Linked DNA regions of Thiocapsa rosea. Each later gene encodes a partner of the first gene's protein in a complex. Links are inferred from orthologs where the notes say so. Each region holds a gene or a part of one and is shown in the gene's direction. Other genes may lie near its edges.

Region 1 (14,771 bases):
GTCGACGGGAGCGGAGAGCCGTTCCTGCTCGAGATCAACACGGTGCCGGGCATGACCGACCACAGCCTGGTCCCGATGGCTGCGCGGGTAGCGGGGCTGGACTTCGACACCCTGGTTTGGCGGATCCTGGAAACGAGTCTCGACCGTGGTTGACCCGGCACGGACAACCCCTCCGATCGTAGAGGTGCGTGCGCGCCGCTCCGGGCGTTGGCTGGCGCTTGTCGGGTTGCTCTTGATTTCGGTCATGGCCGGCGGCGTTTGGCTGCTCGTTCATTGGGAGCCGCACCTGTTGCCCGTGCGCGTCATCGCCGTGGAGGGCGAGCTGCATCATCACTCCTCGCGGTTGCTTCAGCAGACCATCAGCGAGCGGCTGCGCGGCGGCATCTTGACGGCGGATTTGCACGATCTAAAGCAGGCTGCAGAGGACCTGGCCTGGGTTGGTCGCGCCACCGTGCGGCGCGTCTGGCCGGATCGGCTGCAGGTCGAGGTCGAGGAGCACCGCCCGATCGCACGCTGGAATCGCGACGGTCTGGTGACCGCGGAGGGCATCGTTTTTCGGCCCGGTACGGGCACGGTCCCGGCGGGTCTGCCGCTGCTCGAAGGCGAGGATCGGCGTGCGCCCGAGGTGGTCAAGCGCTATGCGCAGTGGCGCGACGATCTGATGCTGATCGGCCATCTTATCCAGACGCTCTCGGTCGACCCGCGCGGGGCGTGGCGGGTCGAGCTGGTCATGGGGGTCGAGTTGTATCTCGGCACGGAAGGCGTCGATCAACGGCTTGCGCGCTATATCGCCAGCGCGACGCAATTGGAGGCGGCCGGCCAGCCGCTGGTGGTGGACCTGCGCTACAGCAACGGTTTCGCCGTGAAATGGGCAGCGAACGCCGAGCCGCAGGCTCGTGCGACAACGGATCGCCCGACGCGATCCGGCAAACGAGGATAAGACCGGATGTCGAGACGTAACGACAAGAATCTATTGGTGGGCTTGGATATCGGGACCTCGAAGGTGGCCGCCTTGGTCGGCGAGCTCAAGGACGACAACCAGATCGAGATCATCGGCATCGGCACACACCCCTCGCGGGGTCTGAAAAAGGGCGTAGTCGTCGACATCGAGTCGACCGTCCAGTCGATTCAGCGTGCGGTCGAGGAGGCCGAGCTGATGGCCGGCTGCGAGATCCACTCGGTCCACGCCGGGATCGCCGGCAGCCATGTGCGCAGCCTCAACTCGCACGGCATCACCGCGATCAAGGAGGTCGAGGTCACCCAGGCCGATGTCGATCGGGTCATCGATGCCGCGCGCGCCGTCGCGATCCCGGCCGATCAGAAGATCCTGCATATCCTGCCGCAGGAATTCATCATCGACGATCAGGAGGGCATCCGCGAGCCGATCGGGATGTGCGGCGTGCGGCTCGAAGCCCGCGTGCACATGGTCACGGGTGCGGTGAGTGCCGCCCAAAACATCATCAAGTGTATTCGCCGCTGCGGGCTCGAGGTCGACGATCTGGTGCTCGCGCAGCTCAGCTCGAGCTATTCGGTGCTCGGCGACGACGAGAAGGAGCTCGGCGTCTGTGTCGTCGACATCGGCGGCGGGACGACGGATCTTGCCGTCTTCACCGACGGGGCGATTCGCCACACCGCGGTGATCCCGATCGCCGGCGATCAGGTGACCAACGACATCGCCGTGGCGCTGCGCACGCCGACCCAGCATGCCGAGCTGATCAAGGTCAAGCATGCCTGCGCCTTGGCGCAGCTGGCGGCCAACAGCGAGTCCATCGAGGTGCCGAGCATCGGCGATCGCCCGCCGCGCAGGCTCTCGCGCCAGACCTTGGCCGAGGTGGTCGAGCCCCGCTACGAGGAGCTTCTGACCCTGCTGCACAACGAGCTGCGCCGCAGCGGCTTCGAGGATCTGGTGGCGGGCGGCGTGGTACTGACCGGCGGCAGCTCGAAGATGGACGGTCTGATCGAGCTGGCCGAGGAGGTCTTCCACATGCCGGTGCGGCTCGGAGTCCCGCAGTACGTGATCGGGATGGACGAGGTGGTGAACAATCCAATCTATTCGACCGGCGTGGGGTTGCTGATGTACGCGCGTCAGCACCGCTTCTCGCGGCGTCCGGAGATCGGAGATTCCGCCGGGCTGCGTGGGGCTTGGTCACGGATGCGCAGTTGGTTCCAGGGCAATTTTTAGTGCAACCGCGTTTGGCGTTGATCCTGCTGAAAGCGGATTGATGATGGGGTGTTTCGTCAAGCCCCGTCGGTCGGGGGGCCGCGGCCTGCGGTCTCGGGCCGCGACGCATCCCGCGTCGCGGCGGTGTCGGGGGGGCGTGCGCGCCGAGGCGCGCACGTACGAGGTTTCATAGGTCGTGCAACGAACGAATTCGAGAGGAGACAACAGCATGTTTGAGCTCATGGATACCCACAGTCAGAACGCCGTCATCAAGGTCGTGGGCGTCGGGGGCGGGGGCGGGAATGCGGTCAATCACATGGTCGCCGCGACCATCGAAGGGGTCGACTTCATCTGCGCCAATACCGACGCTCAGGCGCTGAAGAGTTCGCAGGTGAAGACCATCCTTCAGCTCGGTGCCGGCATCACCAAAGGTTTGGGTGCCGGTGCCGATCCTGAGGTCGGTCGCAACTCCGCGATGGAGGACCGCGATCGCATCCAAGAGGCCCTGGAGGGTGCGGACATGGTCTTCATCACCGCCGGCATGGGTGGCGGGACCGGTACAGGTGCCGCGCCGATCGTGGCGCAGATCGCGAAGGAGCTGGGTATCCTGACGGTCGCCGTCGTGACCAAGCCGTTCCCGTTCGAGGGGACCAAGCGTCGCCGCATCGCCGAGGAAGGGATTGCGGAGTTGGCCAAACACGTCGACTCCTTGATTACCATTCCCAACGAAAAACTTCTGGCCGTTCTGGGCAAGGAAATGAGTCTGCTCGGTGCCTTCAGCGCCGCCAACGACGTGCTGTTGCATGCGACCCAAGGCATCGCCGAGCTGATCACCCGTCCGGGATTGATCAACGTCGACTTTGCTGATGTGAAGACGGTCATGTCCGAGATGGGCGTGGCCATGATGGGAACGGGTGCTGCGCGCGGCGAGCATCGTGCCCGCGAGGCCGCAGAGGCCGCCATCCGCAGCCCGCTGCTGGAGGATATCGACCTTGCAGGAGCGAAGGGCATCCTGGTCAACATCACCGCCGGACTGAGCCTGACCATCGGCGAGTTCGACGAGGTCGGCAACACGGTGCGTGATTTCGCCGACGACGATGCCACGGTCGTGGTGGGCACCGTGATCGATCCGACGCTGGACGACGAGTTGCGGGTCACCGTCGTGGCGACCGGGCTGGGCGAGCGTCGCGTCATGCTCAAACGCCAGGTGGCACAAGAAACGGCCGCGATGCATCTGGTCAGCAGCGTGGGCGGCAACGAGAGCGCGCCGAACTACAACGACCTGGGTCGGCCCGCCATCTATCGCCGGGGCGGCGGCGCCGGCGCCGCTGTGGCCGAAGCCGTGGTCGAGAATGACCTCGATTATCTGGATATCCCGGCATTTCTGCGGCGCCAGGCCGATTGATCAGGGGTTTCCCTGTATCGAATAGTTCTTTTAAAACAGGCATCTTCAAAATGGTTCGTTGTTGATCTTGATAAACGTCGGGGAAAACCCTAAGCTTGTCGGCAGGTGGCTCGCATGCGAGCCGCAAAACAACATGACGAATGGAAAGCGATCGTGGCTCGGGCGTGGACTCGCCGGGTCACGACCGGTCGTCGATCAGCCGGCAACGGATGCCGACAGCCGCCATGGCTTGCGATGGGAGACCTCGACCGATGCTCAAGCAGCGTACCTTGAAGAATGTGATCCGGGCGACCGGCGTCGGCCTGCACACCGGCGAGAAGATCCCGTTGACCTTGCGGCCGGCGGCGCCCGATACGGGGATTGTTTTCCGTCGGGTGGATTTGGACGTGCCCGTCGAGATCAAGGCGACACCCTTCAATGTCGGCGATACTCGGCTGTCGACGACATTGGTGAAGGGGGATGTTCGCGTCTCGACGGTCGAGCACATCCTCTCGGCCTTTGCCGGGCTCGGGATCGACAACGCCTATGTGGATGTCGGCGCCGCCGAGGTGCCGATCATGGACGGCAGCGCCGGGCCATTCGTCTTCCTCGTCCAGTCGGCCGGCGTCGAGGAGCAGAACCGCGCCAAGCGTTTTATCCGGATCAAGCGGCCGGTCGAGGTTCGGGACGGCGACAAATACGCGCGCTTCACGCCGTACAACGGGTTCAAGGTGGAGTTCTCGATCGACTTCGATCATCCCGCGTTCCATGCGCGATCCAACCGTGCGATCGTCGACTTTTCGACCTCCTCCTTCGTGAAGGAGATAAGCCGGGCACGTACCTTCGGTTTCCTGCGGGAAATCGAGGCATTACGTGCACAGAATCTCGCGCTCGGCGGCAGTCTCGACAATGCCGTGGTGGTCGACGAGTATCGTGTCCTCAACGACGAGGGTCTACGTTACGAAGACGAGTTCGTGAAGCACAAGATCCTGGATGCGATCGGCGACCTCTATCTCTTGGGGCACACCCTGATCGGATCCTTCCAGGCGCACAAGTCCGGGCATGCACTCAACAACACCCTGCTGAGGGCTTTGGTGGCCGACGTCAGTGCTTGGGAAGAGGTGGTGTTCGAGGACTCCGCGGAGTCTCCGATCTGCTATGCACACCCGGTGGCGCTGGCCTAGTCCGATCGCGCAGCAGGCGTCTTAACGATACCGGGCGATTCCGGCGAGTCCCTGTTGTCCCCGGCCGCCGTCATGGCGGCCGGGGCATGATTGTTTGCAAAACGTCGAAAGACCTCGGCTAAGGCCGGATCCGACATCCCTTCCGCTGCGCCGAGGAGATGGGCGCGAGTCTGTTGGGTCAGTCGCCCGCCGCCGTTCGGTTGTCTCTCGACCGTCCCTCGCGGTTTTGGCCCGAGGGCATCCATTCCATCGCGTTCCGAACGGACGCGGACCTGAGCAACCACCTTGGCAACGCCTTCGCGCTCGAGGGCTCGGGTCAGATCCTCGATCATGAAGCGTGCGCGGGTGACCCAAGCCGGCGAATCGAGAAAAAGCGTCAGGATCCCATCGCTCAACACGACGTCGCGACAGTGCGCACGCAGCGGGTCGGGCAACCGGCTCAGGACCATGCCGAGCAGTGCCAATTCACGGTCGCGATGCTCAAGATGCCGGCGAATCAGGCGGTTGGATTGAAGTAGCTCGCGGACATGGGCCAATCCCGGACGAAGCATCGGAGGTTTACCTCGGTATGCGCAAGGCCTGAGCAAACGGAGTCCCGATGTTTGCCCACGGCGAAAAACGAATCGACCTGAGGCGCGATTGTGGCGACAATCATGCCATATGCCCAGTGCTCATCAGTTAGAGACCAAAGCAGAGTAAACAACGATGCACCACCTCGATCGACGAAAAACCGCTCGCGGACAGGCCGTTATAGCGCTCTTGGCCGTTGTCTTGTTCACCTTGGCCGGTGGAGGATTAGGATTCTGGATCGGTCACTATCAAAATATGACGACACTTGTCGACAACCGTGCCCAGCAGCCTGCAAGAGTTCCCCGATCATTGCCCGCACCTCTGACCCCCGCACCCCCACCCGCTGCTACCGAAGATCTCGATGTCATCGCCTCGCGTGTCGGCGAGATGCAAGCCGAGCTTCTCAGGCTGAATGCACTCGGCGAACGTCTGGTGCAGATGTCAGGATTGAATCCCGAAGAGTTCGATTTCACGGACCCGCCGCCGCGTGGCGGTGCCGAAGACGGTCCGGCACGAGACTTCACGATTCGCGAGATCGCCAGCGAACTCGGCAGCATGGTCAGCCTGGTGCAGGATCGCAAGCGTAAGCTCGAGGTCCTCGAAGATGTCATCATGGACAAGGGCCTCGCCGCGCAGGCGATGCCCTCCGGTTGGCCGGTCCGCTCCGGTTACATCACCTCGAATTTCGGTTTTCGGGTCCATCCCATCAAGAAACGACGCCTCTTTCACGAGGGTGTCGACTTCGCAAGCCCACGCGGCACGCCGATTGTCGCGGTTGCCGACGGTGTCGTGACCTTCAGCGGTCGCAAGGGCGGATACGGGCGGATGGTCGACATCCGGCATGTCAACGGGCTGGTCACGCGTTATGCCCATAACCAGGACAACCTGGTCAAAGAGGGCCAGATGGTCCGGCAGGGACAGAAGATCGCGACGGTCGGATCCTCCGGAACCGCGACCGGCCCGCATGTCCACTTCGAGGTTCTCAAGGACGGCAAGGCGGTCGATCCTTTCCGTTACATCGACCGTCAGCCCCGGCCCGTGCTGGCCGGCGGGTCCGAGGATCAACCCGGTTAAACCGCGCCCAGCGCGATATGCGAGGTTTTTGGATGGGATCGGCCCCGGCAGACTCGGCGGCCGTTGGAGCCGGCGCGGTTTAAGATTTTAAGAATATATTATTTTAAACCGCGTCCCCGCCAAAGGCCGTGGATGCACCAAACGGCGGTCTCACACGAAAATTCAGCATCTCGCTCTGGACGCGGTTTAGGGCTCGGGGCTCGCTGAATCGATCGGGGTGCACGGGGATCTGCGGGCCATTTGTGCAGGCAACGGCCGCCGACCCCGGCCCCGGGCGCGCATCCGATGCCACCTGCGGTTGTCCTTGAATTCCGGTATCATGGCGGGATTTTCCCGACAGGTCTCAAACGTATCCGATGGTCAAGCATCTGTTCAAGAAGGTCTTCGGCAGCCGGAATGACCGGCTCGTCAAGACATTGCTCAAGTCCGTCGCACGGATCAACGCCCTCGAGCCCGAGCTCGAGCCACTCTCCGATCAGGCCCTGGCCGCGAAGACGACTGAGTTTCGGGAGCGTCTTGCCGCGGGCGCCGATCTCGACAGCTTGATCCCCGAGGCATTCGCGGTCGTGCGCGAGGCGTCCAAGCGAACGCTCGGCCTGCGTCACTTCGACGTGCAGATGGTCGGCGGCATGGTGCTCAACGACGGGAAGATCGCCGAGATGCGCACCGGCGAGGGCAAGACCCTGGTCGCGACCCTCTCGGCGTACCTCAATGCGCTTCCGGGCAAAGGCGTTCACGTCGTCACCGTCAACGATTATCTGGCTCGGCGCGACGCCGCCTGGATGGGTCAAATCTACCATTTTCTCGGTCTGTCCACCGGCGTCATCAATTCGTCGGGCGGAACAGGTCCGGACTCGGCGTCGTTTCTCTTCGATTTGAGCTACGAGCCGCCGGTCGGTCAAGGTTACCGCCACATGCGCCCGGTCTCCCGCAAGGAGACCTATGCCGCGGATATCACCTACGGGACCAACAACGAGTTCGGGTTCGATTATCTGCGCGACAACATGGCCTTCGTGGCCGAGCAGCGCGTGCAGCGCGATCCCTTCTACGCGATCGTCGACGAGGTCGACTCCATCCTCATCGACGAGGCGCGCACCCCGCTCATCATCTCGGGTCCCTCCGAAGGGAGCACGGATCTCTACAAGCAGATCGACAAGGTCATTCCGCGACTGACCCGTCAGCCCCCCATCACCAACGAAGAGGGTCAACCCGACTTCGGTCCCGGTGATTATTCGGTCGACGAGAAGGCGCGCCAGGTTTATCTGAGCGAGGAAGGTCACGAGCACGTCGAGCAGATGCTGGTCGAGATCGGTCTTCTCGCCGAGGAAGGCGGTCTCTACGATCCGGCCAACATCGTCCTGATGCACCACGTCTATGCGGCGCTGCGTGCGCACGCGCTGTTTCAAAAGAACGTTGAGTACATCGTGCGCGACGGCCAGATCATCATCGTCGACGAGTTCACCGGCCGCACCATGCCGGGACGGCGCTGGTCGGAAGGTTTGCATCAGGCGGTCGAGGCCAAAGAAGGGGTTGCGATCCAGCCCGAAAACCAGACGATGGCCTCGATCACCTTCCAGAACCTGTTCCGGCTCTATCCCAAGCTCTCGGGCATGACCGGCACGGCGGATACCGAGGCCTACGAGTTCCAACAGATCTACGGTCTGGAGGTCGTCGTCATCCCGACCAACCAGCCGATGGTCCGCGACGATCGGGGCGACCTCGTCTATCTGACCCAGGAGGAGAAGTACGAGGCCATCGTCGAGGATATCCGGGACTGCATCGCCCGCGGTCAGCCTGCCTTGGTGGGTACCGCCTCGATCGAGACCTCGGAGCTGATCGACCGACTGCTCGTGGAGCAGAAGATCCCGCATGAGGTCCTCAACGCCAAGCAACATGAGCGCGAGGCCGGGATCATCGCCCAGGCCGGCCGCCCCGGCGCCGTCACCATCGCCACCAACATGGCCGGTCGCGGGACCGACATCGTCCTCGGCGGCAATCTTGAGGCCGAACTCGAGGAGGCCGGTCCCGACGCGGATCGCGCCGCCATCCGCGCCGCCTGGAAGGAGCGCCACGCCCAAGTGGTGGCCGCCGGCGGTCTGCATGTCGTGGGTACCGAGCGGCACGAGTCCCGCCGTATCGACAACCAGTTGCGCGGTCGCTCCGGTCGCCAAGGCGACCCGGGCTCCTCGCGTTTCTATCTGTCGCTCGAAGACAACCTGATGCGTATCTTCGCCTCCGACCGCGTCGGCAAGATGATGCAGAAGCTCGGGATGCAGAAGGGCGAGGCGATCGAGCACCCCTGGGTGACGAAGGCGATCGAGAACGCCCAGCGCAAGGTCGAGGGTCGCAACTTCGATATCCGCAAGCAGTTGCTCGAGTACGACGACGTCGCCAACGATCAGCGCAAGGTCATCTATCGCCAACGCCGCGAGCTGATGGACAGTGTCGATGTCTCCGATACCGTCACCGCGATGCGCGATGATGCGCTGACGCGCCTGATCAACACCTATGTCCCGCCCGAAAGCCTCGAAGAGCAATGGGACGTCGACGGACTCGGCGCCGCCTTGAGCGAGCACTTCGGTGGCGACTGGCCGATCCGCAAATGGCTCGACGAGGACGATTCGCTCCACGAAGAGACGCTGCGCGCGCGGATCCACGACACCCTGACCGGGGCCTACACCGAGCGCGAGCAGCTTGTCGGCTCGCCGACCATGCGCCAGATCGAGACGGCGGTCATGCTCCAGACCCTGGATACCCACTGGAAGGACCATCTCGCCGCGATGGACTATCTGCGCCAAGGGATCCATCTGCGCGGCTACGCTCAGAAGAACCCCAAGCAGGAGTACAAGCGCGAGGCCTTCGAGATGTTCTCCGCGATGCTCGACAGCATCAAGCACGACGTCGTCGCCACGCTCGCCAAGCTCCAGGTGCAGACGCAGCCGGGTGCCGCGGCCGAGCCGGCTGCGGGGCTCGGGGCAGCGCGAGAGCGCGAGTTCGAGTTCAAGCACGAGCGCTTCGAGGGGTTCGGTCAAGGTCCCGGGTCCGAGGATGATGCGCAGCCCGACGGTCGCGATCGGGCGAGCACCCGCGGAGCCGAGGACGCGCACGCTCAACCCTATGTCCGCGGCGATCGCAAGGTCGGCCGCAACGAGCCCTGTCCCTGCGGCTCGGGCAAGAAGTACAAACAATGTCACGGCAAGGCGAGCTGAGCGACACCATGACGCGGTCCGAGCAGCCCCCGTCCGAGCCCATTGCATCCGATCAGGTCCAGTCGGAACAAACCTGGCTCCCCGTCGGGGGTGTACGCTTGGCCGCGGGTGCGGCCGGCATTCGTTACCAGGGGCGTGACGATCTGGTCATCCTGGAGTTCGCTCCCGGCAGCCGATGTGCGGCCGTTTTTACCCGCAATGCCTTCTGCGCAGCGCCCGTGCGGGTCGCCAAGGCCCACTTGGGTCAAGCGATGCCGCGCTACCTGCTGATCAACGCCGGTAACGCCAACGCCGGGACAGGTCGGCGCGGGATGGCGGACGCCGAGTCGAGCTGTGCGGCACTCGCCGTTGTCGGCGACTGTGTCGCCGAGGAGGTCCTGCCCTTCTCGACCGGCGTGATCGGCGAGCATCTGCCGGTCGCTCGCATCTCCGCGGCATTGCCGGGCCTGCTCAGCCGATTGGATGCATCCGATTGGCCCGCTGCAGCGCGGGCCATCATGACCACGGATCGGGTGCCGAAACTGGTCTCGCGCCGCTTCGAGATCGACGGGCGCACCGCCTCGATCACCGGTATCGCCAAAGGCGCCGGGATGATCTGTCCGAACATGGCGACTATGCTGGCCTTCATCGCGACCGATGCCGCCGTGTCGCCCGATCTGCTCCAAGCCTGTCTAGGCTCAGCGGTCGCTCGGTCGTTCAATGCCATCACGGTGGATGGCGACACCTCGACCAACGATGCGTGCGTGCTTGCTGCAACCGGGGCCTGCGGGAATTCGGAGATCCGCGACGGCGCGTCGCCGGGATACGCTGCACTCCAGTGCGCCGTCGATGCGGTCTGTGTCGAGCTGGCGACCGCCATCGTGCGCGACGCCGAGGGTGCGACCAAGCTGGTGACCGTGCAGGTCGAAGGCGCTGCGGATGTGGAGGAGGCTCGCGCGGTCGCCTACACCATCGCCCATTCGCCCCTGGTGAAGACGGCGCTTTTTGCGTCGGATCCCAATTGGGGCCGTATCCTGGCCGCGGTCGGACGTGCGGGTCTTCGGGATCTCGATATCGATCGGGTCAGAATCCATCTCGGCGAGGTCCTGATCGTGGCCGACGGCGGTCGCGCACCGGACTATACGGAGGAGGCCGGAGCCGCCGTCATGGCCGAGCCCGAGATCCTGATCCGCGTCTTGCTTGGACGGGGTCTGGCCGAGGCGCAGGTCTTGACCTGCGATCTGTCCTATGAATACGTTCGGATCAACGCCGAATACCGCAGTTGAGCGTCGATCCGATTCATGTGATGGTCGGCGCGATTTCCGACCCGGCTGGACGCGTGCTGGTCACCAAACGTCCCGATCATGTCCATCAGGGCGGGCTGTGGGAGTTTCCGGGCGGCAAGCTCGAGCCCGGCGAGTCGCCCGAGCAGGGCCTTGCGCGCGAGCTGGCCGAGGAGCTGGGTATCGAGGTCAGCGACAGCCGTCCGCTGATCCGCATCCGACACCATTACGGCGACCGCCATGTCCTGCTGGATGTCCGGTGTGTTCGCTCCTACACGGGCATTCCGGCGGGCTTGGAAGGGCAGCCCCTCGCCTGGCAGCGCCCCGAGACCATGGATCCGGCCTGTTTCCCCGCTGCGGATCGTCCCATCATCGCCGCGCTGCGCCTGCCCGGGCGGATGCTGATCACGGGTCCCGACCCGCTCAGGCCCGAGGTCTTCCTCGCGCGGCTCGCGCGTGCCGTCGCGGGCGGTATCAGGCTCGTTCAGCTGCGTGCGCATGAACTGGATCACGCCGACTATCGGAATCTGGCACGCGACGCCTTCAGGCTCTGCGAGCAAAGCGGTGCACGTCTCCTCTTGAATCGCGATCCGGGCGAGACGCTCGGTATCCCGCGTCACGGCCTGCATCTCCGCAGCCAGACCCTCGCCGGACTGAGCGGGCGTCCGGGTCTGCCCGACGATCTCGTGGGTGCCTCCTGTCACGACGCCGAAGACCTCTTGCGGGCGGCGCGCATCGGGCTCGACTACGCCCTGCTCTCGCCAGTCCAGCCGACCGCCTCCCACCCCGAGGCCGTGCCGCTCGGCTGGCGCCGCTTCGCCGAGCTGGCGGATGCGGCGACACTCCCGGTCTATGCGCTGGGCGGCTTGACCGGAGCTGATCTGGATCTCGCCCGTGAGCATGGTGCGCAGGGTGTTGCGGCGATTCGAGGCTTCTGGCCGATCGATTGATCGGTTAAACCGCGCCGGCTCCAGCGGTTGTCAAATCCGCCGGGGTCGATCCCACCCAAAACATCGCATACCGCGCCGGGCGCGGTTTAATGCTCGCTCATCGGCGAATCTTCGTCGGGATCGTCCTCCGTGCCGGGGATCCGGTGATTCTCGTCCAGCCACTCGCCCAAATCGACTAAACGGCAGCGCTTGCTGCAGAAGGGGCGCCATGGCGACTCCGGACCCCAAACGACCGATTTGCCGCAACGCGGACAGGAGACGATCGTGTCCATGGCTAAACCGCGTCCCGAGTGAAGATCGATGTTTCGCTGTCGTCGGCGGTTCGGTGCACGTCTAAGGATCCGTGCCGGACGCGGTTAAGGAGCAAAACGAAAACCTCTGAACCGCGTCCACCGATGAGGCGCTTGGTGGGTGCGAGGGCAGGGGTGGAGTCGAAACAATGCATGATGTGCAGGACGCGGTTCAAAAGACGCAGCAGGTGAGCTTGAAGGGGATGTTTTCCGGGATCTGAGCTGGCCGTCCTTGAGTGCCGGTCATCATGAAACGGATACTGAAGCGGCCCTTGTGCCCGCTGATCTCCGGATAGAGTGCACCGGTCCCGTTGATGCCGACCCGCACCATCTGCGCAGGCGCCTGCACATCGAGCGCCTCCTGGAAGAAACCGCCCTCCGCGAGCACCTGACGCGGTGATGCGCTGGTGCGGGCGAGCGAGAGGACGAGACGGATTGCCCGCTCCGCCGGTCGCAGATCTTGAAGCCAGTGGTCGATCCGTGCCTTCCTGAGCTCCGGTGCCTGGATGAGCCAGTGATGAAACTGCGGCAGATCGAAGCTGCAGGCGCCGCCCGGAATACTGCTGCGCTGGGCGACGCTCTTGAGAAGATCGTCCTCGCGGGCGATTTGCCCGATGGGTCCGGACAGGCCATGGACGCCGCCGACGGCATCCGCAAGGTCGCCGAGTACCTGCTCCAAGGCCCGTGGATCGACCCCGGGCTGATCCCCGAAACGCTTGAGCGTGGTCATGTTGCGCTCAAGCTCCTTGAGCAGCTCGTTCTTGACGTCTGCGCGTGCGGTCACCGCGGCAATGTCGAGCAAGGTCTCGACAGCGACTCGGGTCGCCCAGGCGTCGTACTGAGGTGCGAAGTGGTTGAGCCGCTCGAACAGATGCTCTATCCGCAGGAAGGTGCGGACGCGCTCGTTCAGCGGATGCTCGAAGGTCATCAGTGTCGACACAAAGGCGCCTCGGGGCTCGGCGCGATCCGGATCCGGTCATCTCGGCTCGGTCGGCGCGGTAATTGTTCGAATGTGGCGCACCACGCGATGCGGTGCGCGCTACCATGGCCGGAATTCTCCCGATTTCGCGAGGGGTTGTCACGCCCGCGCCGATCATCCGATCATCACGCCGGATACGGTCCTCGGGCACCGCATTGAACCGCCCCTCGTATCGAGGGCACCGCGGGTGCCCGAGGCGCGTTTCGAGCGCCTGATCCGCGAGCCTACTTCGTACTCTCCTTGAAGTCCTCGGTACCCTCCGAAACCGCCTTCTTGGCGTGCTGCCAGGTGTTTTTCGAGCCTTCCTTGATGTTGTTCCAGTTTTCTTTCGACTCTTGCTTGGTACAGGCCGTCAAGGCCGCGAGGGCGACCAGTAGGCCGACGATCGATGCCTTCGACATATTTCCTTTCCGCATGCTTGCTCTCCCGTTGTCATGAATCGCCCACATCGATTTGCGCCGGCGACGCGCCTCAGGCTCATCCTTCGGGACTGATCGCGGCGGCCGTTTTGCCCCGAAGCGCCGCGGGGTAGTCGCGATCGATGGACGCGAGACCCTGATGATACTTCCGGCCGGCGAGAGCGACCCTCATCATTTGATCGGGCGCGGCCAGATGGCGATTGACCCGCATCGGCACCTTTTCCAGGGCGACATGGGCCTGCTCGGCGAATGAGCGCACAAACTCGCGAAGCGGCAGCGCCGTCGGGGTCAGGGGATGCATGCAGTCGTGCAGGTCATGCGGGTTGTCGACCCAGATCCGCGGCTGCATGGCCTGATAGTCCGGGGTGCCGGGGGAGGGCGTGCAGACGGTGAAGCTGCACTGCACCGGCGGCAGTCGGCTGACGTAGTCGCGCAGTCTCGCGAACTCGAGCGCCCGGTATTCGGGCTGCACCATGAAGGCGGCATGCACGGCCACGTCCATCGCGCGCAGCCGCTCCAGGGCACGTTCGTTGGCGGCGACGGTTCCGCCTTTGGCCGCGCGCTTGAGCTCCGCGTCGCTCGGGAACTCGAAGCCGATAAAGGCCGCATCCAGGCCGATCTCGCGCCAGCGTCGCAGCAGCTCCGGGGAGCGGTTGACGGTGGTGGCGCGGGTCCAGGCGAAGTAGCGTTTCTTCACGCCGCGTGCCTCCAAGGCTTCGGCCAGCGCCCAGGCGAAGGGCTCGTCGATGAAGTTCTCGTCGTCGCAAAAATAGACGTGATCCACAGCCAATGAGGCGATCTCCTCGACCACGGACTGCACCGGACGCGTGCGGTGGATGCCGCCGCACAGATGCGGCACGATGCAGAAGGAGCACTTCATGCGGCAGCCCCAGGAGGTGCGGACCATCGCCACCCTCGGGAACAAGGGATGCCAGCGCGGCAGCTTCTCGCCGGTCCAGATGCTGCGGTAATGGCGGGTGTCCCAGAGGTCGCGCCTGGGCAGCGGCAGCATGGCGGGATCGGGAAACAAAGGCCAGAGCCGCTCCTCGTCGTCGCGCCAGCTCCGATTCGGCAACAGCACCTGCGGGATGTCTTCGAGCCCGCGGCCGGCGGCGAGCGCACCGACGATCTGTGCGAAGGGTGCGCATCCTTCGCCGCGGACGATGGCGTCGATCGCCTCGATCCGATAGTCCCGTGGGGCGACGGTCGCATGATGTCCGCCGACGACGATGGTTGTTCCGGGCAACGATCGGCGCACTCGGCTGGCGATCCGCTTGACGCTGGACGCC
Region 2 (13,897 bases), 680 kb from region 1 along the record:
TCGGTTGCGGTGGAGCCCAAGACGAAGAGCGACCAGGAGAAGATGGGCGTCGCCCTCTCGAAGCTGGCGCAGGAGGATCCGTCCTTCCGCGTGCACACCGACGAGGAATCTGGCCAGACCATCATCTCCGGGATGGGCGAGCTGCATCTGGAGATCATCGTCGATCGGATGCGTCGCGAGTTCAAGGTCGAGGCCAACGTCGGTGCGCCGCAGGTCAGCTACCGCGAGACGATCCGCAAGAGCGTCGAGCAGGAAACCAAGTTTGCGCGTCAGTCCGGTGGACGCGGTCAGTACGGTCATGTCTATCTGAGGATCGAGCCGCAAGAGGCGGGTGTCGGATACGAGTTCGTCAACGCGATCGTCGGCGGTACCGTTCCGAAGGAATACATTCCGGCTGTCGACAAAGGCATCCAGGAGGCCATGAAGAACGGTATTTTGGCCGGCTTTCCGATGGTGGATATCAAGGTCACGCTCTACGACGGCTCCTACCATGAGGTCGACTCGAGCGAAATGGCCTTCAAGATCGCCGGCTCGATGGGCATCAAGGAAGGGGCGGCCAAGGCCAAGCCGGTCTTGCTCGAGCCCATCATGAAGGTCGAGGTCGTGACGCCCGAAGAGAACATGGGCGATGTCATGGGCGATCTGAATAGTCGTCGCGGCATGATCCAGGGGATGGACGATGCGCCATCCGGGAAGATCATCCGTGCAGAGGTCCCCTTGTCCGAGATGTTCGGCTATGCGACGGACCTCCGGTCGGCCACCCAAGGGCGGGCGACCTACAGCATGGAGTTCTGTAAGTACAACGAAGTGCCCGCCAGCATTGCCGAAGCGGTCTCCAAGAAACAGTAACGAGCGACAGGGGTAGAGTGGGATGTCCAAAGCAAAATTCGAGCGCAGCAAGCCACACGTGAACGTCGGCACGATCGGCCACGTCGACCACGGCAAGACGACCTTGACGGCGGCGATCACGACGCACCAGGCGAAGCAATTCGGCGGTGAGGCGCGCGCCTACGACCAGATCGACAATGCCCCGGAAGAGCGCGAGCGCGGGATCACGATCGCCACGGCGCACGTGGAGTACGAGACGAAGAACCGTCACTACGCCCATGTGGACTGCCCCGGCCACGCCGACTACGTGAAGAACATGATCACGGGTGCGGCGCAGATGGACGGTGCGATCCTGGTGGTGAGCGCGGCGGACGGCCCGATGCCGCAGACCCGCGAGCACATCCTGCTGTCGCGTCAGGTCGGCGTGCCCTACATCGTGGTGTACCTGAACAAGGCCGACATGGTCGACGACGCCGAGCTGCTCGAGCTGGTGGAGATGGAAGTGCGCGAGCTGCTCTCGAGCTACGACTTCCCCGGCGACGACACCCCGATCGTGACCGGTTCGGCGAAGCTCGCACTGGAAGGCGACGCCTCCGAGATCGGCACCCTGTCGATCGACCGTTTGATGGAAGCGCTCGACACCTACATTCCGCAGCCCGAGCGTGCGGTGGACGGTGCCTTCCTGATGCCGATCGAGGACGTCTTCTCGATCTCCGGGCGTGGCACCGTGGTGACCGGACGCATCGAGCGCGGCATCGTGAAGGTCGGTGAAGAGGTCGAGATCGTCGGCATCAAGGACACCGTGAAGACCACCTGCACGGGTGTGGAGATGTTCCGCAAGCTGCTTGACCAGGGGCAGGCCGGAGACAACGTCGGCGTGCTGCTGCGCGGCACCAAGCGTGAAGACGTGGAGCGCGGCCAGGTGTTGGCCAAGCCCAAGTCGATCAATCCGCACACCCATTTCGAAGCCGAAGTGTACGTGCTGAGCAAGGAAGAGGGCGGCCGTCACACCCCGTTCTTCAACGGCTACCGTCCGCAGTTCTACTTCCGCACCACCGACGTGACCGGCGCCTGCGAGCTGCCCGAGGGCATCGAGATGGTGATGCCCGGGGACAACGTGAAGATGACGATCAAGCTGATTGCGCCGATCGCCATGGAAGAAGGGTTGCGCTTTGCAGTGCGCGAAGGCGGCCGCACCGTCGGTGCCGGCGTCGTCGCGAAGATCATCGAGTAAAGGCATGAACAACCAGAGAATTCGTATTCGCCTGAAGGCGTTCGACCATCGCTTGATCGATCAATCAGCTCGCGAGATCGTCGATACGGCCAAGCGTACAGGCGCACAGGTGCGTGGTCCGGTTCCGCTTCCTTCCAAGAAGGAACGCTTCACCATCCTCGTCTCGCCGCACGTCAACAAGGACGCGCGCGACCAATACGAGCTGCGGACACACAAGCGCCTGATGGATATCGTCGACCCGACCGACAAGACGGTCGACGCACTGATGAAATTGGATCTGGCCGCGGGCGTCGACGTCCAGATTAAGTTGAGCTGAGGACGAACCCATGGCGATCGGATTGATTGGGCGTAAGGCCGGCATGACCCGGCTGTTCAGCGAAGACGGCGACAGCATTCCTGTCACTGTCATCGAGGTGCAGCCGAACCGGGTCAGCCAGGTCAAGTCTGCCGAGACTGACGGCTATAGCGCGATTCAGGTCGCCTTCGGGAATCGGAGGGCCTCGCGCGTCACCAAGCCGATGGCCGGCCACTATGCCAAGGCGGGTGTCGAGGCGGGCGAGTGCCTGCGCGAATTCCGTCTGGAGAGCGGCGAGGGTGCCGATCTCGCCGTCGGCTCCGAGATTTCGGTCGACATCTTTGCGCCCGGCCAAAAGGTCGACGTGCGGGGAGTGACCAAGGGCCGCGGTTTCGCAGGTGCAATCAAGCGGCATCATTTTGCCGGTCAGGATGCAACCCACGGCAACTCGCTGTCGCATCGTGCCCCGGGCTCGATCGGTCAGAACCAGTCGCCGGGTCGCGTCTTCAAAGGCAAAAAGATGGCGGGTCACCTCGGCGCGGCCAATCGCTGCACGCAGAACCTCGAGGTCGTGCGTGTCGACGCCGATCGGCAGCTTCTGTTGGTGCGCGGCGGCGTTCCCGGTCCGACCGGCGGCCGGCTGGTCGTGTTGCCGTCCGTGAAGCACAAGAACAAGGGTTAAGCACTCATGGAGCTCACGATACGAAACGATGCCGGCGGGTCCAGTCTGCAGGTTGCAGACGCCGTCTTCGGGGTCGACTACAAGCCGGGTCTGATTCACCAGGTCGTCAACGCCTACATGGCCGGCGCGCGCGCCGGAACCCGGGCGCAAAAGACGCGTGCCGAGGTCTCGGGCGGCGGCGCGAAGCCGTGGCGGCAGAAAGGCACCGGTCGGGCACGTGCGGGTAGCTCGCGCAGTCCGATCTGGCGCTCGGGCGGCGTGACCTTCGCCGCGAAGCCGCAGGATTACAGCCAAAAAGTCAACCGCAAGATGTATCGCGGCGCAGTGCGCTCGATTCTGTCCGAGCTGGTCCGCCAAGGGCGTCTGGTCGTCGTCGACGATCTGCATGTCGAGGCACCCAAGACCAAGGAGCTGCTGGCGCTTCTGAAGCGCCACGAGCTGACGGACGTGCTCATGTTGACCGACGGCTTCAACGACAACCTTTACTTGGCCTCGCGCAACATCCCGAAGGTCGATGTGATGGCGGTTCAAGACGTCGACCCGGTCAGTATGGTTGCCTTCGACACCGTGCTCGTCACCGAGGCGGCAGTGAAGTACCTGGAGGAGCGGCTGGCATGAACAACGAGCGTCTCATGAACGTCCTGTTGGCGCCGCTCGTCTCCGAGAAGACGACTCGGGCCGGCGACCTTGCCGGTCAATACGGTTTCCGTGTTGCGACCGATGCAACCAAGCGAGAGATCGCACGCGCTGTCGAGCTGATGTTCAACGTCAAGGTCGATGGGGTACAGGTGCTGAACGTCAAGGGTAAAAACAAGCGGCACGGCCAACGCCTCGGCAAGCGCAACGACTGGCGCAAAGCGTATGTGCGTCTCGAAGCCGGCCAAGACATCGACTTCGGCGGCGGCGCCTGAACGGGCCGGCCCACAGCAGCGGATAGACCAAGATGGCAATCGTAAAGACCAAACCGACTTCGGCCGGGCGGCGTTTCGTCGTCAAGGTGCAGTCGCCCGAGCTGCATAAAGGCGCGCCCTACGGGCCGCTCGTCGAGAAGAAGGCGAAGCATGGCGGGCGCAACAACCTCGGACGCATCACCGTGCGTCATCAGGGTGGCGGACATAAGCAGCACTATCGTCTTGTTGACTTCAAGCGCAACAAGGAAGGTGTTCCGGCGGTTGTCGAGCGGCTCGAGTACGACCCGAACCGTACGGCCCATTTGGCCCTTTTGAAATATGCCGACGGTGAGCGAGCGTACATCATCGCGCCCAAAGGTTTGGCTGTCGGTGGCCGTGTCGAGGCCGGCGAGGCCGCGCCCATCAGCGCGGGCAATTGCATGCCGTTGCGCAACGTTCCCGTGGGCACCCAGGTGCATTGTATCGAGATGCGCCCCGGTAAGGGTGCACAGATCGCGCGGGCCGCGGGCAGCTCGGCGCAGCTCGTTGCACGCGACGGCAAGAGTGCGACTCTGCGGTTGCGTTCCGGGGAGATGCGCAAGATTCATGTCGACTGCCGTGCCGTGATCGGCGAGGTCGGCAACAGCGAAAACTCTCTGCGCAAGCTCGGCAAAGCCGGTGCATCGCGCTGGCGGGGTGTACGGCCGACCGTCCGCGGTGTGGTCATGAACCCGGTTGATCATCCGCATGGCGGCGGCGAAGGCCGGACCTCCGGCGGGCGTCACCCGGTGACACCTTGGGGCGTGCCGACCAAGGGTCACAAGACACGCAAGAATAAGCGGACCGACGCGATGATCGTCCGACGTCGCGGACGCAAGTAAACAAGGCGAGGTTGAGCAAGTGCCACGTTCGATTCGAAAAGGACCCTTTGTCGACCACCATCTGATCAAGAAGGTCGAAGAGGCGGTCGCGCAAAACAGCAAGCGCCCCATCAAGACTTGGTCACGCCGTTCCATGGTGCTGCCCGAGATGGTTGGGTTGACCATTGCGGTCCACAACGGGCGTCTGCACGTGCCGGTGCTCGTCAACGAAAACATGATCGGCCACAAGCTCGGTGAGTTTGCATTGACCCGGACCTACCGGGGACATGCCGCCGACCGCAAGGCGAAGAAGCGCTAGCCGGAGATGGGGATGCGAGCCGAAGCAACACTGAAATATGCACGGGTCTCGGCCCAAAAGGCCCGGCTGATCGCGGACATGATCCGCGGGCGCGACGTCGAAGAGGCCCTGAACACCTTGACCTTCAGCACGCAAAAGAGCGCGCTGATCATCAAGAAGGTTCTGGAGTCGGCGGTCGCCAATGCCGAGCACAACGAAGGCGCCGACATCGACGAACTGAAGGTCGCGTCGATCCAGGTCGACGAGGGCCCGACTATGAAGCGGATCCGCCCGCGTGCTAAAGGTCGTGCGAATCGGATCATGAAACGCACCAGCCACATCCGGCTGACCGTGGCGGAAGGCTAAGGGGACCAGCATGGGACAGAAAGTTCATCCAACCGGCATCCGCCTTGGCATCGTCAAGGACTGGACCTCGAAGTGGTACGCAACGTCGAAGGACTATGCGAATTTCCTCAATACCGACATCGAGGTGAGGTCCTTCCTGCGCAAGGAATTGGCCAAGGCGTCGGTGAGTCGAATTCAGATCGATCGCCCGGCCAAGAATGCCCACATCACCATCCACACGGCACGTCCGGGTGTGGTGATCGGCAAGAAGGGCGAGGATATCGATAAGCTGCGTGCCAAGGTCTCCAAGATGATGGGGATCCCGGTTCACATCAGCATCGAGGAGATCCGTAAGCCCGAGCTGGATGCGCAGCTCGTCGCCGAAGGGATCGCGCAGCAGCTCGAGCGCCGCATCATGTTCCGACGCGCAATGAAGCGCGCGATTCAGAACACCATGCGGCTCGGCGCCGAAGGCGTTCGGGTCAACGTTGCCGGTCGTCTGAACGGTGCCGAGATTGCACGGACCGAGTGGGCGCGCGAGGGCCGAGTCCCGCTGCATACGCTGCGTGCCGACATCGATTACGGCTTCGCCGAGGCGCGGACCACCTACGGTGTGATCGGCGTGAAGGTCTGGATCTTCAAAGGCGAGGTATTCGGTGATCAGATCCCCGAGGAACCGGCGCCGAAGGCGTCCGCAAGAAGGGGTTAAGTCATGCTGCAACCAAAACGCACAAAATTTCGCAAGCAACACAAAGGCCGCAACCGTGGTCTTGCGCAGAGCGGCAACAAGGTCAGCTTCGGCGATTTCGGGTTGAAGGCGGTCGGCCGCGGTCGACTCACGGCGCGCCAGATCGAGGCCGCGCGACGTGCCATCACGAGAAAGGTCAAGCGTGGCGGAAAGCTCTGGATCCGCGTATTTCCGGACAAGCCGGTGTCCAAGAAGCCACTCGAAGTCCGTATGGGTAAGGGCAAGGGTAACGTGGAGTATTGGGTGGCTCTGATTCAGCCGGGCCGCGTGCTCTACGAGATCGAGGGCGTGACCGAAGAGCTGGCCCGCGAGGCGTTCGAGCTGGCTGCGGCCAAGCTCCCGGTGCAGACCACCTTTGAGAGACGGATGATCCTGTGATGAAGGCGAACGAGCTTAGAACGCGCAGCCCCGAGGACCTCCAGAAGGAGCTGATGAACCTGTTGCGCGAGCAATTCAACCTGCGGATGCAGAGGGGCACCGGACAATTGTCCAAGCCCTCGCAAATGAAGGCCGTGCGTCGGGAGATCGCTCGTGTGAAAACGATTATGGGCGAGCAGAAGGCGGGTACGACATCATGAGCGAAGAGACGACCAGCAATCCGAGCAGCAACCGGACACTCGACGGACGGGTGACCAGCAGCGCGATGGACAAGACCGTCACGGTGCTCATCGAGCGCAAGGTCAAGCATCCCTTGTACGGCAAGTTCATGCGTCGCTCGACCAAGATCCATGCTCACGACGAAGAGAACGCCTGCTCCGAAGGCGATCTGGTTCGGGTCGAGCAGTGCCGTCCGTTGTCCAAGACCAAGACGTGGCGCTTGATCGAGATCATCGAAAAGGCTCGTTGAGACCGGTCGTGGAGGCCCCGCTTCCGAGAGGATCGCGGTGGACGCCGAGAAAACAGGTCATCCGAGCAGCACAACAGGTTTTAGGTAAACAACAATGATTCAGATGCAGACCGATCTCAGCGTCGCCGACAACAGCGGCGCACGGCGGGTGCAGTGCATCAAGGTGCTCGGCGGATCGCATCGGCGTTACGCGGGCATCGGCGATGTCATCAAGGTCACCGTCAAGGACGCCATTCCGCGTGGCAAGGTCAAGAAGGGCGATGTCTACAACGCGGTCGTGGTGCGTACGCGCAAAGGCGTGCGCCGTCCGGATGGCTCGACCGTGCGTTTCGACGGCAACGCTGCCGTCCTCTTGAACAACCAGCTTCAGCCGATCGGGACCCGTATCTTCGGGCCGGTGACGCGCGAGCTCCGCGGCGAGCGGTTCATGAAGATCATCTCGCTCGCGCCTGAAGTTTTGTAGGGGGCCGGGAGAGATGCAGAAGATCAAGAAGGGTGACGACGTCATGGTCATCACCGGCAAAGACAAAGGCAAGCGAGGCACGGTGTTGAAGGTGCTCGACAAGGATCATGTGGTTGTCGAGAACATCAACATTGCCCGGAAGCATCAGAAGGCGAATCCGCAGGCCGGCGAGCCGGGCGGGATCGTCGACAAGGTGATGCCGATCCAGGTGTCCAACGTCGCGCTCTACAACCCGCAGAAAGGCGGCCCGGATCGAGTCGGTTTCAAGATTCTCGAAGACGGCCGAAAGGTGCGCGTATTCAAGTCGGACGGCGAAGTCGTCGACGTCTGACCGAAGGAAACGAGATGACCAGACTACAGAAAGATTACCAGGATCGTATCGTCGGCCAGTTGCGCGAGCGGTTCGGCTTCAAGAGCGTCATGCAGGTTCCGCGCATCGAGAAGATCACCCTCAATATGGGTGTCGGCGAGGCGATCGCGGACAAGAAGGTCATGGATAACGCCGTGGCCGATCTGCGTCTCATCGCCGGGCAGCAGCCCATCGTGACCTTCGCACGCAAATCCGTCGCGGGCTTCAAGATCCGCGAAGGTTGGCCGATCGGCTGTAAGGTGACGCTGCGCCGCGAGCGGATGTACGAGTTCCTGGACCGTCTGGTCAGCGTCGCCATCCCGCGTATCCGCGACTTTCGCGGCCTGAGCGCGAAGGCGTTCGACGGACGCGGCAACTACTCGATGGGCGTGCGCGAGCAGATCATTTTCCCCGAGATCGATTACGACAAGATCGATACCTTGCGGGGTCTGGATATCACCATCACGACGACGGCGCGGACGGACGAAGAAGGGCGTGCGCTGCTCGAGGCGTTCCACTTCCCATTCCGCACCTGAGGTCGAGACGATGGCGAAAAAGAGTATGATCGCGCGCGATCACAAGCGCACCCTGATTGCAGCCCGTTTTGCCGGGAAGCGTGCGGCCTTGAAGGCCGTGATCAACGACCGCGGCGCAAGCGGCGAGCAGGTCGAAGAGGCGCTGGCGAAGCTGCAGCAGCTTCCGCGCGATGCCGGTCCGACGCGTCAGCAACGGCGCTGCCGGGTCAGCGGGCGTCCGCATGCGGTCTACCGCAAGTTCGGACTCTCGCGCAACAAGATCCGCGAGGCGGTGATGCGCGGCGATGCGCCCGGCGTCGTCAAGGCGAGTTGGTAAGATAGACATCTAGACCCCTACCGATGCGGTCAACCAGGCCGTGTCGGTTCATTGAAACCTGACGGGTATCGCACCGATGAGGTGGCCTGACCCCCGGAGAAGCTCATGAGTATGTCGGATCCGATTGCGGATATGCTGACGCGTATCCGCAACGGCCAGCAGCGCGGCAAGATCACGATCGCGATGCCTTCGTCCAAGCAAAAGGTCGCGATCGCGAACCTGCTGAAGGCCGAGGGTTACATCGCCGACGCGACCGTCGAGGCGAATGGCAACAAACCCGAGTTGGTGGTCAAGCTCAAGTATTTCCGGGGCAAACCCGTGATTGAGCAGCTTACCCGTGTCTCGCGTCCCGGCCTGCGGATCTACCGCGGCAAGGACGACCTGCCCAAGGTCTGGGCGGGACTCGGGATCGCGATCGTCTCCACGTCCCAAGGCTTGATGACCGACCGTGCTGCCCGCCAAGCGGGCCACGGTGGCGAGATCATCGCCTACGTCGCTTAAGAGGATCCGATCATGTCACGAGTCGCAAAGGCGCCGATTGTCCTGCCGAAAGGTGTGACGGTCGAGATCTCGGGCCAGGACGTCAAGGTCAAGGGCTCGAAGGGAACCCTGGAGTGGTCCGTCCACCCCGCGGTGAATCTGTCGCAGGTCGACGGAGAGCTCCGGTTCGCTCCTGCCGAAGGGCACGAGAATGCCTGGGCCATGGCGGGGACCACACGCGCTCTGCTGAACAACATGGTGGTGGGTTGCAGCACGGGTTTCGTGCGCAAGCTTTCGCTGGTTGGTGTCGGCTACCGCGCGCAGTCGAAGGGCGATGTGCTCAACCTGAGCCTGGGTTTCTCCCATCCGATCGATTATCCGGTTCCCGCGGGCATCACGATCGAGACCCCGAGCCAGACGGAGATCGTCGTCACGGGTGCCGACAAACAGCGCGTCGGTCAGGTTGCCTCGGAGATCCGAGGATTCCGGCCGCCGGAGCCCTACAAGGGTAAAGGCGTGCGTTACGCGGACGAAGACGTCCTGCGTAAGGAAGCCAAGAAGAAATAGGGGTCTCAGATACAATGGACAAGAAACAAGCTCGCTTGCGTCGCGCGACGCGGGCACGGGCGAAGATTCGCGAATTGGGTGTGTTTCGGTTGTGCGTTCATCGCACCCCGCGCCACATCTACGCCCAAGTCATCGCGCCCGAAGGCAACCGCGTCGTGGCCAGCGCCTCGACGGTGGAGCCGACGCTTCGCGAAGCCATTCCGGGTCACAAGGGCAACATCGGCGCAGCGGCGACCATCGGCAAGGCGATTGCCGAGCGCGCTCTTTCCGCCGGCGTCGAGACCGTAGCCTTCGACCGCTCCGGGTTTCGCTATCATGGCCGTCTCAAGGCGCTGGCGGATGCCGCGCGTGAGAGCGGGCTGAAATTCTAGGGGTAAGAGTATGGCGAACTTCAATCCGAAGAACGAGGGAGACGATCTCCTCGAGAAGCTGGTCGCGGTCAACCGCGTTGCCAAGGTCGTCAAGGGCGGGCGCCAATTCGGTTTCGCCGCCTTGACGGTGGTGGGCGACGGCAAGGGTCGCGTCGGTTTCGGTCGCGGCAAGGCCCGCGAGGTGCCGGTGGCGATCCAGAAGGCGATGGAAAACGCACGCAAGAACATGATCGAGGTGAAGCTCAACGGCAGCACCCTGCAGTACCCGCTCAACGGGCGGCACGGTGCGGCGAAGGTCTTCATGCAGCCGGCATCCGAAGGTACCGGGATCATCGCCGGCGGCGCCATGCGCGCTGTCTTCGAGGTTCTGGGCGTCCAGAACGTGCTGGCCAAGTGCATCGGGACGAACAACCCGATCAACGTGGTTCGCGCGACGGTTCAGGGGCTACGGACCATGAACGATCCCGAGACCATTGCCGCAAAGCGCGGTAAGACGGTCGCCGAGATCCTGGGGTAGACGATGGCCGACAAAAAGATGATGAAGGTGAAGCTCGTGCGCAGCGTTCACGGACGCCTCGCCAACCACAAGGCATGCGTGCGCGGTCTCGGCCTGCGTCGCATGAACCATGTGGTCGAGGTCGAGGACACCCCCTGCACGCGCGGCATGGTGAACACCGTGTCTTACATGGTTTCGATCGTGGAGGAGTCTCGCGATGCGGCTCAATGATCTCAAGCCCGATCCGGGCAGTCGCCCCGGCGCCAAGCGCGTCGGTCGCGGCATCGGCAGCGGCCTGGGCAAGACCTGCGGTCGCGGCCATAAGGGGCAGAAGTCCCGCAAAGGCGGCTTCCACAAGGTCGGCTTCGAAGGCGGTCAGATGCCGTTGCAGCGTCGTCTGCCGAAGGTCGGCTTCCGGTCCCGCACGGCGGCGACACGTGCCGAGGTTCGCCTGAGCGAGCTTGCACGCGTGGAAGGCGACACGATCGACCTGCTCGCCCTGGTCCAGGCCCGCGTTGTGAGCCAGTCGATCAAGAGCGCGAAGATCATTGCTTCGGGTGAGGTCGGACGGGCCTTCACGGTTCGCGGCGTGGGTGTCACCAAGGGTGCCCGTGCCGCGATCGAAGCAGCCGGCGGCACGATCGAAGACTAGCTTAAAGGCGCGAATCGGATGGCTAAGAATGTCGGATCGATGGGGCAGACGCTCGGCGGTATGGGGCGTCTGACCGAGCTGCGGGCGCGACTGCTGTTCGTGGTCGGTGCCCTCCTGGTCTATCGCATCGGGACCTTCATTCCGGTTCCGGGCGTGAATCCCGAGGCGCTGGCCATCCTGTTCGACCAAAACCAAGGCTCCATCCTGGACATGTTCAACATGTTCTCGGGCGGCGCCTTGGAGCGTGCGAGTCTGTTTGCGCTCGGGATCATGCCCTACATCTCGGCCTCGATCATCATGCAGTTGATGACGGCCGTGGTCCCGAAGCTTGAGCAGCTGAAAAAGGAAGGCGAATCGGGGCGTCGCAAGATTACCCAATATACGCGCTACGGCACCGTGGTCTTGGCGACCTTCCAGGCCGTGGGGATCTCGATGGCGCTGCAGGGACAGACCGCCGGGGGCTCGGCTCTGGTCAGCCATGCGGGCATGGGCTTCGTCTTTACGGCGACGGTCTCGTTGGTCACCGGAACGATGTTCCTCATGTGGCTCGGCGAGCAGATCACCGAGCGGGGCATCGGCAACGGCATCTCGCTGATCATCTTCGCAGGCATCGTCGCCGGACTGCCGTCCGCGCTGGGCGGGACCTTGGAGTTGGCTCGGACCGGTGAGATGAACTCTCTGGCGGTGTTGGCGCTGTTCGCCATGGCGCTTGCGGTGACGGCCTTCGTCGTGTTCGTCGAGCGAGGTCAACGTCGGATTACCGTGAACTATGCGCGGCGCCAGCAGGGGCGGAAGATGATGCAGGCCCAGAGTACGCATCTGCCTCTGAAGCTGAACATGGCCGGTGTGATTCCGCCGATCTTCGCCTCGAGCATCATCCTGTTCCCCGGCACATTGGGCCAGTGGTTCGGGAGCAGCGAGGACATGCGTTGGTTGGCCGACCTCACCTCGAAGCTGTCGCCCGGCGAGCCCGTCTATGTCCTTTTGTACGCGGCCGCGATCATCTTCTTTTGCTTTTTTTATACCGCCTTGGTCTTCAACGCCAAGGATACGGCCGACAATCTGAAACGCTCCGGGGCCTTCATTCCGGGGATCAGACCCGGCGAGCAGACGGCACGCTACATCGACACCGTGATGACGCGGTTGACCGCGGCAGGTGCGATCTACATCACCGCCGTTTGCCTACTGCCCGAGTTTCTGATCGTCGGTTACAACGTGCCTTTCTACTTCGGCGGCACCTCTTTGCTGATCGTCGTCGTCGTGGTGATGGATTTCATGGCCCAGGTTCAAGCTCACTTGATGTCACATCAATACGAAGGCTTGATGCGGAAGGCAAACCTAAAGTCGCCGGGCGCCGGCATGCTGCGCTGAGTGGCGCTCGAGTCTGAAGGAGAGAACAAATGAAAGTGCGAGCATCCGTTAAGAAGTTGTGCCGGAACTGCAAGATCATCCGTCGCAACGGCACCGTTCGGGTCATCTGCAAGGACCCGCGCCACAAACAACGCCAGGGATAGGATCTCGGGCTTGATTGAAGGCTAAGGTTTGATATACTACGCGGTTTACCCGCTTGGCAATTTGGATTTCAGGGGTTTCTAAGCTATGGCCCGTATCGCCGGCGTCAACATCCCGGACAAGAAGCACGCGGTCATCGCGCTGACTTCGATTTATGGCATCGGCCGCGTGCGTGCCGCTGTGATCTGCGACGCCGCCGGTGTACCGCGCGATGCCAAGGTTCAGAGCCTCACGGAAGAAGAGGTCGACAAGCTCCGCAACGAGGTCGGCAAGTTCTCCGTGGAAGGTGACCTGCGGCGTGAAGTGTCGATGAACATCAAGCGCTTGATGGACCTCGGCTGCAACCGCGGTATTCGCCACCGTCGCGGCTTGCCGTTGCGTGGTCAGCGGACCCGCACGAACGCACGTACCCGTAAGGGTCCGCGTCGTCCCATCAAACGATAAGGGCGCTTGGGCGCAGCGAAAGGGCTGGATAACCTCGAATGGCTAAACCGACTCGTACTGTCAAGAAAAAGATCAAGAAACAGGTGGCGGATGGGATTGCTCACGTCCACGCCTCGTTCAACAATACCATCATCACCATCACGGACCGCCAAGGCAACGTGTTGTCGTGGGCGACCGCAGGCGGCTCCGGGTTCCGGGGATCGCGCAAGAGCACGCCCTTCGCTGCGCAGGTCGCGGCTGATAAGGCCGGCCAAGCGGTCAAGGACTACGGTCTGCGCAACCTCGACGTCAACGTGAAGGGGCCCGGTCCGGGTCGCGAATCCGCGGTGCGTGCACTCAACAACGCCGGATTCAAGATCACGAGCATTACCGACGTGACGCCGATCCCGCACAACGGCTGCCGCCCGCCCAAAAAGCGGCGCGTCTGATACAGGAACAGGTAGAGACATGGCACGTTATACAGGCCCAACCTGCAAACTCGCACGGCGCGAGGGGACCGATCTCGCCCTGAAGAGTCGCGCGCGTTCGCTGGACACCAAGTGCAACCTCGAGAAGCAGCCTGGTCAAACCACGGACCGTCGGCGTCGGCTTTCCGATTACGGTGTGCAGCTTCGCGAGAAGCAGAAGGTTCGCCGGATCTACGGACTGATGGAGCGTCAGTTCCGTAACTACTACAAGAAGGCG

Evidence for each region.
Region 2: the proteins of secA (region 1) and secY are in contact, whole or in part, in a crystal structure (PDB 3DIN), measured with the Thermotoga maritima proteins. The link is inferred for Thiocapsa rosea from one-to-one orthologs. Residues at the interface, in WP_004082002.1 of Thermotoga maritima: Glu261, Ala262, Arg263, Lys300, Ala301, Arg302, Thr303, Ile304, Ile305, Leu323, Tyr324, Asp325, Pro326, Val329, Ser330, Tyr333, Ile336, Lys340, Phe345, Val349, Glu363, Phe364, Tyr374, Ser375, Gly376, Gly377, Glu393, Ile395, Thr482, Ser483; in WP_004081795.1 of Thermotoga maritima: Glu108, Gly109, Glu110, Glu111, Ala236, Glu237, Arg238, Arg239, Ile240, Thr241, Ile242, Gln243, Tyr244, Ala245, Arg246, Arg247, Val248, Thr249, Gly250, Arg251, Arg252, Val253, Tyr254, Gly256, Ala257, Ser258, Thr259, Tyr260, Leu261, Pro262.

The regions. Positions count from the first base shown.
Region 1 is NZ_RBXL01000001.1:870,194-884,964, reverse strand. The notes cover bases 6,408-9,782. They hold secA (preprotein translocase subunit SecA), read left to right. Parts: upstream 6,408-6,729; coding sequence 6,730-9,582; downstream 9,583-9,782. Other genes in these bases: argJ (bifunctional glutamate N-acetyltransferase/amino-acid acetyltransferase ArgJ), read left to right, coding at 9,591-9,782. Also shown: BDD21_RS03970 (D-alanine--D-alanine ligase), read left to right, coding at 1-153; BDD21_RS03965 (cell division protein FtsQ/DivIB), read left to right, coding at 146-940; cell division protein FtsA, read left to right, coding at 947-2,182; cell division protein FtsZ, read left to right, coding at 2,391-3,566; lpxC (UDP-3-O-acyl-N-acetylglucosamine deacetylase), read left to right, coding at 3,818-4,729; BDD21_RS03945 (DciA family protein), read right to left, coding at 4,726-5,280; BDD21_RS03940 (M23 family metallopeptidase), read left to right, coding at 5,609-6,373; more of argJ, read left to right, coding at 9,783-10,847; BDD21_RS03925 (Nudix family hydrolase), read left to right, coding at 10,868-11,794; DNA gyrase inhibitor YacG, read right to left, coding at 11,881-12,066; cell division protein ZapD, read right to left, coding at 12,257-13,024; BDD21_RS27725 (hypothetical protein), read right to left, coding at 13,288-13,464; BDD21_RS03910 (B12-binding domain-containing radical SAM protein), read right to left, coding at 13,541-14,771. UniProt on the Escherichia coli protein: Required for protein export, interacts with the SecYEG preprotein conducting channel.
Region 2 is NZ_RBXL01000001.1:191,784-205,680, reverse strand. The notes cover bases 10,500-13,451. They hold secY (preprotein translocase subunit SecY), read left to right. Parts: upstream 10,500-11,275; coding sequence 11,276-12,628; downstream 12,629-13,451. Other genes in these bases: rpsK (30S ribosomal protein S11), read left to right, coding at 13,252-13,451; rpsM (30S ribosomal protein S13), read left to right, coding at 12,857-13,213; rpmJ (50S ribosomal protein L36), read left to right, coding at 12,658-12,771; rplO (50S ribosomal protein L15), read left to right, coding at 10,823-11,257; rpmD (50S ribosomal protein L30), read left to right, coding at 10,630-10,836. In the rest of the region: fusA (elongation factor G), read left to right, coding at 1-849; tuf (elongation factor Tu), read left to right, coding at 872-2,062; rpsJ (30S ribosomal protein S10), read left to right, coding at 2,067-2,378; rplC (50S ribosomal protein L3), read left to right, coding at 2,389-3,039; rplD (50S ribosomal protein L4), read left to right, coding at 3,046-3,657; rplW (50S ribosomal protein L23), read left to right, coding at 3,654-3,950; rplB (50S ribosomal protein L2), read left to right, coding at 3,983-4,810; rpsS (30S ribosomal protein S19), read left to right, coding at 4,830-5,108; rplV (50S ribosomal protein L22), read left to right, coding at 5,121-5,453; rpsC (30S ribosomal protein S3), read left to right, coding at 5,464-6,141; rplP (50S ribosomal protein L16), read left to right, coding at 6,145-6,558; rpmC (50S ribosomal protein L29), read left to right, coding at 6,558-6,758; rpsQ (30S ribosomal protein S17), read left to right, coding at 6,755-7,027; rplN (50S ribosomal protein L14), read left to right, coding at 7,122-7,490; rplX (50S ribosomal protein L24), read left to right, coding at 7,504-7,821; rplE (50S ribosomal protein L5), read left to right, coding at 7,836-8,375; and 7 more genes. UniProt on the Escherichia coli protein: The central subunit of the protein translocation channel SecYEG. Consists of two halves formed by TMs 1-5 and 6-10.